DNA from 4 places in the Paenibacillus sp. 01L418 genome. Region 1 is predicted to be linked to each of the others. Evidence: riboswitches for the same ligand, from Rfam matches in the RefSeq annotation. Region 1 holds a riboswitch; each other region holds the start of a gene.
What was found. A riboswitch is a leader RNA that binds a small molecule or an ion and turns the genes downstream of it on or off. The one in region 1 is predicted to bind cyclic di-AMP.

Region 1 (2,201 bases):
TCTAGATGCTGAAGCAAAAATAAACCTTCATTCCACGCTTTGCTGTGGTGTGGAGGTTTTTTTTACAACTAACCGCAACTAAATGATGGCAGTTCTGTATAAATAACTGAAAGAAAATCAAAAATGGGGGATATTCACAAATGATGCGTAAAAAACTAGTTATTATATCCATGGTATTGCTCTTATCGGGCGGTTCATTGGTTGCAGCAGACAAACTATTTCAAAAGGTAACGCTCCTTTATAATAATAAGCAATCCACTGACGATGCTGTCGTTGTGGATGATAAGGTTTATATTAGCATTCGTTCTTTAAGTGACAGCCTTCAAGCCTTCGTCCAATGGAAGAGCAATGATAAGAAGCTCATTATTCAGAAGCCCAATGTGCATATGTTTCTAATGAACGAGAAGCGAGCTATGTTCGGACAGGTTGATAAAGGCAGTGTTCAGAAATTTTTAGTGCAAGCACAAATCGATAATTTGAATATGGCGATTTCAGAGTTCAAAGTGACCATCGTTGATCCTAATGATAAGGAAACGACAATCGACAGCCGCAGCCAGGATGATGATGATTTTAAAGAGTTCGTCGAAAAAGACACCTTTTGGTTCAGCTCCAAGCTCGTTTCCTACGATTTCAAAAATGCCGGAAAATACAAGGTACAGTTTTGGATGCAGCAAAAAAACAACGATCCACAGCTCATTTCTGAAAAAATCGTTACTGCAAAATAAATCTTTTTTTCGATTGCCCAAAGGGGGCTGTTCTCATGAACAGCCTCCTTTGTCTATTTCTGCCGCTCTATCTGGAGCAGCAGCTAGGCTGTCTGAATCTACGCTTATTCACGAGTGATATAGATGAGATTTTTCTAATTTATGAGGAGCAAAATGGTGAAATACCGCCGTTTACGGCACTTTAAGCTAGTCCTTGCGATATAGCGCCTAAAGGACAAAACGGTATATTTTACACAACATCCACATAATTAATGAAATTGACTCCATGTATTTAGTTAGAAAGCACTACTATGGCGTGTTTATATTACAGAAAGAACGGTTTAACGAAGCAAATTGTCAAAAGGTTACATGAGAATTATTAGAAATTGCCACTAAAGGCAGGAGATCATTGAAAATAATCGAATATTTCTCAAAGCAATAAAAAAACTGCCTAATTCCCTATTGGGATACGGGGGAACCACTTTGGGTGAATTGATTCCGACGTTTGAGTTTTTTTCAAACGCCCGAGGAATCATAGGGAGCCTTCAACCGAACCCCACAGCTAACCTCGTCGGCATTGGAAGGAGTTTCACAATTGAAGAAGATTACCACATTAATCCTGGGTCTCGTTCTCGTGCTCGCTTTTCAAGCGGGAAGCGCTTTCGCTGACTCAAAATTGAACGGAATTGTTAATGATCTTATTGGCACTCCGTACAAAAGCGGCGGAACGTCGTCGAAAGGCTTTGATTGCTCCGGCTTCACGAGCTATGTGTTCGAGAAAATGGGCATTGAGCTTTCACGTACTTCTGGTTCGCAAGCAAAAGAAGGTACAAAGGTCGCTAAGGCTGACCTCATTGCGGGAGATCTTGTGTTCTTCGACACAGTTGGCGGCAATAATAGCGCCGTATCCCATGTTGGCATTTACATTGGAGATGGAAAGTTTGTACATTCATCCTCGAGCAGAGGCGTTGTAACTGACAAACTTAACTCCGAGTACTATGAGGGACGATATGTAACTGCTCGTCGTATCATGGATGCTGATTCATACCAAGCCAACGTTGACGTAAAATAGAGCAACCTAATCCCTCTTCTTGAGGGTTGAACGGGTAGACTCATCTAGCAAAGCCGCAGTTTTTTGTCCTCTGACGACAAATGACTTGCGGCTTTGCTGTTTCATTCCAGCTGGAATGCGGCCGTTCAATGTTGCGCTTATGGAAGGAGCTATCACTGATGTATTTGTTTATTCACCGCAAGGATTTGCGTATTGCAGATTTGCGCGCTTTTGATTATTTGAAGAAAAAAGAGAAACAAGGCATTCATTTGCTAATCATAGATCCCGTTATTACAGGAGATGGCCGTTTAACTAGTCATAGCGGCCGGAATTTCATGGCGCAAGCCGCCTCGCTTCTGCACAGCTATTCTAATGCAGGAAAGGAACTGCATGTGCTTTATGGTAATCCTGCTGCGATCACCGAAGCACTGCTGCATGCGCATCCT
Region 2 (2,201 bases), on a different contig from region 1:
TATTGCAACGGTATCATCTTTGCCTTCAACGACAATGATCTCTTTGATCACCAAGATCATCCCCTTCTACATAAACTGTATTAGACCCTTAGACATGCAAAAAGAAGAGGCAGTGCCTCTCCTTATGATGGCATATTTAATTGATTATTGCGATAAGATGATGGTAACCGCTCAATTAGCTTGCAGTTGGTTTATTCGGCCCCAGCACATATACAGTGATGCCTTTTTTCCTGCCGAATTTGTTCGCAATCTTTGTACTATCAAAGTATACGTCGATTTTGTTGCCTTTAACCGCACTTCCTTTATCCTCAGCGCGGCGGAAACCGATTCCTTCAATATAAACCCACCAACCGATGGGAATAACCTTCGGATCAACAGCTATCGTCCGACCCTCTTGCACACGAGTGCCTGATGATGTAATCCCGTATTCCGGATGGCTTTCATCTTTTCCTGTTGAAGAGAGGTCTGCAGAATAAGCAGTCAACGTGACATTTTTAAGTACTTTTCTCGCCTTAAACGTTACACCGCTCTTCGTAAGCGAAGTAAAGCTCGGGCTCTTGTTCGAGAGCACAGATACTTTAGGCTCTTCCTTCTTCGTTCCGATGGCGACAACCTGATTAACCGCAGCGGTTTCAACCACTTTGCTGACCATCTTCTTCGATATAAGAATACCGTCCTCGTACTGCTTCTCGATACTCTCTACGATCAGACCTTCCTTGCCGGGTTGAACAAGCTTCTGCTTGCCCGCTTCCAGCGTTGGATCGTTCTTCTTCACAATAGAGAATGGCATTGCACGCTCTGTCTCAGCTACCTTCTTATCTACGCGAACGACGGTTACAGTCAATTCGTTGTCCAAAACGGTATGAAGCGGAGGTATTACTTTATCTTGACCACGAACTGGAATATGTAATTCCTCGATCGCTGCCTGCACTGTTCTCTCTGTCGTATATACAGTAGAGGTCTTGCCATCAGCCTTCACAATTACCGGTATCGCATGAGTCACCTCTATACGATCTCCGTCCTTTATTGCCGCATTAAGCGGTATGGACACCTCATCATGTGGTCCAATTGCGATAGCTTGTTCATCCAGTAGGCGTTGCAGGACCCATTGCTTCGTTTCCACAATGGTTTCTTGTCCGTTCACTACTACGGAGACGCTTTTGACAGCCGTTCCGTACAACAACACCAAAAACATGAAAGTCATAGCGATTGAGATAGTAGCACTCAAAAGAATCAAACGCAAGTTTTCACGCTTCCATCGCAATGCGAAAGACATGCTGGATGATCGTTTCCCATGGGTGTCCTTAACCTGGAGTATTCCCACTTCATCGGTCCTCCTTCATAGCCCCGCCGCCAAGTGTTACGCATGATACAACTGACGCGACTATAGTATATTGGCGTGCGAGCACGCAATCCAGTACTGCTATCGATCCTCCCACCCCCATCTTTTATCCCTATGTCGACAAATTCCCGATTATTCGAAAATAAAAAGAAGCCGTCGACAGAGGATCTGTTTCGTGGCTTCCCGGTTAAATGATTCACTGGGATACAGAAAAATGGATGCACGAGGTTGATCACTCTCTATAACGCTTGCGAGGTTAGCTGACGGATTCGGACAAGAGAGTCGCCCTATTCGTTACACAATGCTCATGGCAATGGCTTCGAAATTCACCCCTGAAGAATTCAAAATACGGAATTAAAAACCGTACATGGTTCCCCCGCTCTCCGAATGGAGATTAAGCGTAAACTGGAAATCCAATACAAAATTTTATTGCTCTGAGATGAATCATACCTTCATACGAGGTCAATTGTAAAGATACGATAAAAGACGATTTAAGCGAAAAAGCAGGATAAAGCAGGAAAAAATAAGCGATTATCGCTATAAAAATTAGTTTTTACGCGATAAAGGTCTCTATTTCTCATTATTCCTCTCGTTTTTAGACAATACCAAAACATCTTCGACCGTTTTCAGTCGTAATTACGCCTATTTCTTCTACCGTTTTGCCCAATAATTCGGCTGCTGTCTCTGCAACTAAAGAGACGTAAGAGGACTCATTTCGCTTCCCTCTGAACGGGTGAGGAGTTAAATATGGAGCATCCGTTTCGATCAAAATTCGGTCGATCGGAACCTGCTTAAGCACCTCTTTTGGCACCCTTGCATTTTTGAAAGTAACGGGTCCTCCAAATGATATATAGAAGTT
Region 3 (2,201 bases), on a different contig from region 1:
ATAAACTGTGCATTTTTCATTTCATATCCAGAGAGAGGCATTGCGACCAAATCACCATTTGCATTCAATGATCCAGCTGGTTTCATTTGTTTGTTAATTAAAAATTGTTCACTGTTGAATGATTGATTGTTCAAAAATGTTTTAACCACTTTTTGCATTTCATCTTCTGTTAGTCTTTGACCGTCGAGTTCATCAAGCTTCAAGTTCCAAGCTACGACTTTCCCGCTGTGCATATGCAGATAAACATATCCGCTGCCGCCGCCTACGAATTTAAGATCAACCTGAAACGTATCTGTAGGAAACCTAGGGTCATATTTATCCGTATATGTTTTGACTAGCTCATATTTAGATAAGTAGCCATTCATAATTTTATCGGTTTGATGTACAGCTTTAGCTGATTTCACCTTCAAGCCTGTTTCTTTTTCAACAAATGCAGACGCCTTATCCTCCGCCGCTGATTTCGTAATGACCTTGGTATTCATTTCGCCAGATGAGATAGCTGTAATCATTGGAACGATTTGTACGGCTCCATAAATAATAAAGCAAGCAACTGCTGCCCATATAAATCGTTTCCATTCATTGGGTTTAATAGAATCAATCATAGTTTCACCTCAACTGTCTTCATAATAAATAGCTCATTTTATTACCTTAACATATGAATCCCTAAATTATCCAATGAAAATGACCGTTTGTTTTCAAAAAAATGCGAAATAACGATGTCCAGCAAGCTAGCTATGTGCTGGTTCGTCCCATTGCCCTAATTTGAGCTAATATCGTCCTGTTTGTCATAAACGTCACCTTTATATCAGGAGTGCTTAGGGATTATAATCGTTATCGTCATACTAATTGCATAGCATAGCCGAATTTCCTAAGGAAATCGGGGGAACCATAAAGTTGTCTAAATGGATGAGCCTGCTGAAAGCAAAGCAGTTCAACATTAGATAGCATGGGGTGAATTTTAGCGGTGAAGCATCGTCTTCTTCCGCTGAATAGGGCTGCCTGTCCAGGCCCGAATCCGTCAGCTAACCTCGAAGGCGTATTGGAACAGGACTCATCGCACGAGCACTTGAGTTTCCAGTGCTTTTTTTTATGCTTAAAAACAATAAATGACAATATGACATAATCAAAAAGAAGGGAAATGAATGAAGGTTAGTTGGAATGTTTTGAAGTGGTCACCCCCGCGTATTTTGGTAAGTGGATTCGCTCTTATTATATTGCTGGGTGCCTTATTATTATCCATGCCTTTTGCATCGGTAAGCGGTGAGAGATTGCCTTTTATAGATGCGCTGTTTACGGCAACCTCGGCAACCTGTGTAACAGGGTTAGTTGTCGTTGATACCGGAACTTATTTCTCTATATGGGGTCAAATCATATTAATGTGCCTGTTCCAGCTTGGCGGACTCGGATTTATGACGATGGCAACGCTGGTAGCGCTCGTACTTCGCAAGAGGATTTCGCTGCGTGAGCGGCTTTTGCTGCAGGAATCCATGAACCAGTCGAGCATGGAAGGCATCGTGCGTTTGATTAGACGCGTTATTGTGTATTCATTGACAATAGAGCTTATTGGCGCTGCGTTGTTTGCTTCGAGGTTTGCATTTGATATGCCGCTGGGCAAAGCGATTTATTTTGGAGCCTTTCATGCGGTTTCATTGTTTAACAATGCTGGTTTTGATATTTTTGGGAACTATCGCAGCTTGACCTTATACGTTTCTGATCCAGTCGTCAATATTGCAGCTATGATGCTGATTATTTCGGGTGGACTCGGCTTTGTCGTTATGTCGGACCTGATGGAGTTCCGCAAAAACCGCAAGCTGTCGCTGCACAGCAAGGTCGTGCTATCTATGACAGGAACGCTTATTGCAGTAGGGACACTCGTCATATTTATTTTTGAATTCTCGAATTCGAAGACACTGGGCTCTCTGGACTGGGGCGGGAAAATTTTGTCCTCGTTCTTCCAGTCGGTAACGCCGCGGACGGCAGGAGCCAATACGCTTGATTATACGGCTATCCGGCAAGCAACGATGTTTTTCACCATTATATTAATGTTTATTGGCGCCTCGCCCGGCTCGACGGGCGGCGGTATCAAAACAACAACTTTTGCAACGCTGGTCGGCGCTGTATTTGCAATGATTAGAGGACGAGAGGACATCGTTCTTTTCCGTTACAGATTAGGCAAAGACAGAATTTTTAAAGCACTCACG
Region 4 (2,201 bases), on a different contig from region 1:
AAACCACAGAGGTCTATGACACTCTGCGGTCGAAGTTAATCGATCACAAGCTTCATCATTCCTCTCTCGGTCCACGCTTACGAGGTTAGCTGTCGGATTCGGGCGGTGAGAGTCGCCCTACTTTGACCGGTATCCATGGCACCTGTCAAAGATTCACCCCTGCTCTGCGTTTGTTCGACTCTCACATCGAACAGGCGCATCGCGTCATTATTGGTTCCCCCGCTTCCGCTTTCACGGAAACTCAGCGATCAGTAAATCGAAACTTATTTATAAATCCTGTATCGAATATTACTCCTCGCTATAAATACTGTAAAGGCAGTCTGCTACCTAATTTAGCCAGTTTCAGCCTTGCAGAGCGATTCGCAACGCTTACATTCATTTCGATCTCTCGATATCTCACTATTTCTCAGTTTTACTCTTGTTTTCAAAAATAGTGTTCAATCCCTTTCCAACGATTTTATGCGTGAATAATCAGATTTCTCTATAATCGAGAATGGAAGAGAATAAACGAGTATTTCGAAGAATAAATATCTTTTTACTGCCATAACGAATGGATTTCTTTTAATATGGCATATGGCTGCCTTTTCACGATATACCACAGTTTTACAATATTGCATTTCGGGTTTACCATAGACGGCAAGCCAATATGGCTGAGTATTATCGGTGAATTATTCAAATCGAGGAGAGATCTCATTGATGTCTACACCAGTTGAAGTACCTTTGCCAAGCTTGGAAAATCATCCTGCTGCCTTGTTTGAAATTAAACGAATTCAAATGTTTGTGCTGCCGGCTTGCTTGCTTGAATCGAATGGTTACCGTGTTTGCCTGAGGCTCTCCACTGCTAATGGTCATGGCTGGAGTGAGCTGTTTATTAAAAAATCCGAGAAGCCTTGCGACTGGATCAGATGGAGCAGTATGCTGCTAAGGTTCATCGGCACACTTCCTCTTGCGTCTCCTTTTGTTTTTCAAACAGATCCAATGATGAAGGACGAGCGTATATTTCATTTGTTTGCAGCCGCTGCTTTGCATATAGAATCCAATCATTACACTTTTCCAAACTGTGAATATGACCGTGAAGAGCATACTTTATTTAAACAAGCTATCTCTTATGTATCGTTATTTTAAGCACTTCTGATTTACAGATGCGTTAATGAAGGGTATAATTAAGAGTAAACTATTTACGCTGAATTTTTCGAATGAAAAAGCGGGGGAACCATCGCGATCGATCGAGATCGATTCGCAAGGGGTGAATCCAGGGATTTGTAACCCTGGTAGGGCTTTCTCTCTAGCCCGAATCCGACAGCTAACCTCGTAAGCGAATAAAGGAGAGATGTATATGTTGACAAATTGTGCACGAAATCTGCATCTTTTTACGGAACAGACCCCTTATTTATCTGTCACACGAATCGAGCTATTCGTCATTCCTGCTCTTGCCGTCGATTCTGCAGGCCATCGCGTATGTCTTCGTTTAACAAGCAATCAAGGCTTCGGCTGGAGTGAACTATTTGCCAGCGACACAGAAGAGCTCATTGACTTAGAACGATGGAGCGACCTGCTTCAGTCTTTTATCGGCAGCATTCCTCTACCACCTCTTAACCAGTATCACTATGACAAAACGGATCAGGATGGGCGCGTTCTCGACTTATTCGTCTCCGCCGTCAAGCATGTCCTAGCACAATCCGCCGATGCAGCCCCGTACAGCAACGACCATGAAGAGTCTGTTTTGCGTCAACGTTCCGTCTCCTACATCTCTTTGGATTAATTTCGTTCATAAGAAAAAAAAGGCAGTCCAGAACAGATAACCTAGTTCTGGACTGTCTTATTGTATTTAGGGATTAAACCTTCGCTAATGCAGCACGCTGCTCTCTGACTTGGTAAGTAGCCAGCATCATGTTGCGTAGTGAAGCAACCGTTTCTTCCATTCCGCGTGTTTTCAAGCCGCAGTCCGGATTAATCCAGAAGAGCGCAGGATCTAGCACTTTAATGGCGCGCTCGATCATGCTGACCATTTCTTCCACTGAAGGTACACGCGGGCTGTGAATATCGTAAACGCCTAAGCCGATGCCTTGGTCATAGGTGTTCTCCTCAAAGCTATGAATCAGCTCGCCATGGCTGCGCGAGGTTTCAATGGAGATGACATCCGCATCCAGCGCAAGAATGGAATCGATAATATCATGGAACTCACAATAACACATATGTGT

Region 2: it holds a riboswitch for cyclic di-AMP, as region 1 does, so the genes downstream of both, AC1DSE_RS12230 (ubiquitin-like domain-containing protein) here and AC1DSE_RS03930 (C40 family peptidase) in region 1, are expected to answer to the same signal.
Region 3: it holds a riboswitch for cyclic di-AMP, as region 1 does, so the genes downstream of both, AC1DSE_RS05730 (TrkH family potassium uptake protein) here and AC1DSE_RS03930 (C40 family peptidase) in region 1, are expected to answer to the same signal.
Region 4: it holds a riboswitch for cyclic di-AMP, as region 1 does, so the genes downstream of both, AC1DSE_RS26325 (hypothetical protein) here and AC1DSE_RS03930 (C40 family peptidase) in region 1, are expected to answer to the same signal.

The regions. Positions count from the first base shown of each region.
Region 1 covers NZ_JBFTSN010000015.1:26,456-28,656, forward strand. Annotated here, with positions in the region: gene AC1DSE_RS03920 (hypothetical protein) at 141-725, shown strand; gene AC1DSE_RS03925 (hypothetical protein) at 761-910, shown strand; cyclic di-AMP (ydaO/yuaA leader) riboswitch at 1,143-1,296, shown strand; gene AC1DSE_RS03930 (C40 family peptidase) at 1,300-1,776, shown strand; gene AC1DSE_RS03935 (FAD-binding domain-containing protein) at 1,935-2,201, shown strand, end outside.
Region 2 covers NZ_JBFTSN010000072.1:11,122-13,322, reverse strand. Annotated here, with positions in the region: gene rnmV (ribonuclease M5) at 1-51, opposite strand, end outside; gene AC1DSE_RS12230 (ubiquitin-like domain-containing protein) at 176-1,324, opposite strand; cyclic di-AMP (ydaO/yuaA leader) riboswitch at 1,573-1,753, opposite strand; gene AC1DSE_RS12225 (TatD family hydrolase) at 1,938-2,201, opposite strand, start outside.
Region 3 covers NZ_JBFTSN010000025.1:1,073-3,273, reverse strand. Annotated here, with positions in the region: gene AC1DSE_RS05735 (CPBP family intramembrane glutamic endopeptidase) at 1-602, opposite strand, end outside; cyclic di-AMP (ydaO/yuaA leader) riboswitch at 848-1,052, shown strand; gene AC1DSE_RS05730 (TrkH family potassium uptake protein) at 1,143-2,201, shown strand, end outside.
Region 4 covers NZ_JBFTSN010000324.1:306-2,506, forward strand. Annotated here, with positions in the region: cyclic di-AMP (ydaO/yuaA leader) riboswitch at 59-257, opposite strand; gene AC1DSE_RS26320 (hypothetical protein) at 697-1,125, shown strand; cyclic di-AMP (ydaO/yuaA leader) riboswitch at 1,172-1,333, shown strand; gene AC1DSE_RS26325 (hypothetical protein) at 1,337-1,762, shown strand; gene metE (5-methyltetrahydropteroyltriglutamate--homocysteine S-methyltransferase) at 1,836-2,201, opposite strand, start outside.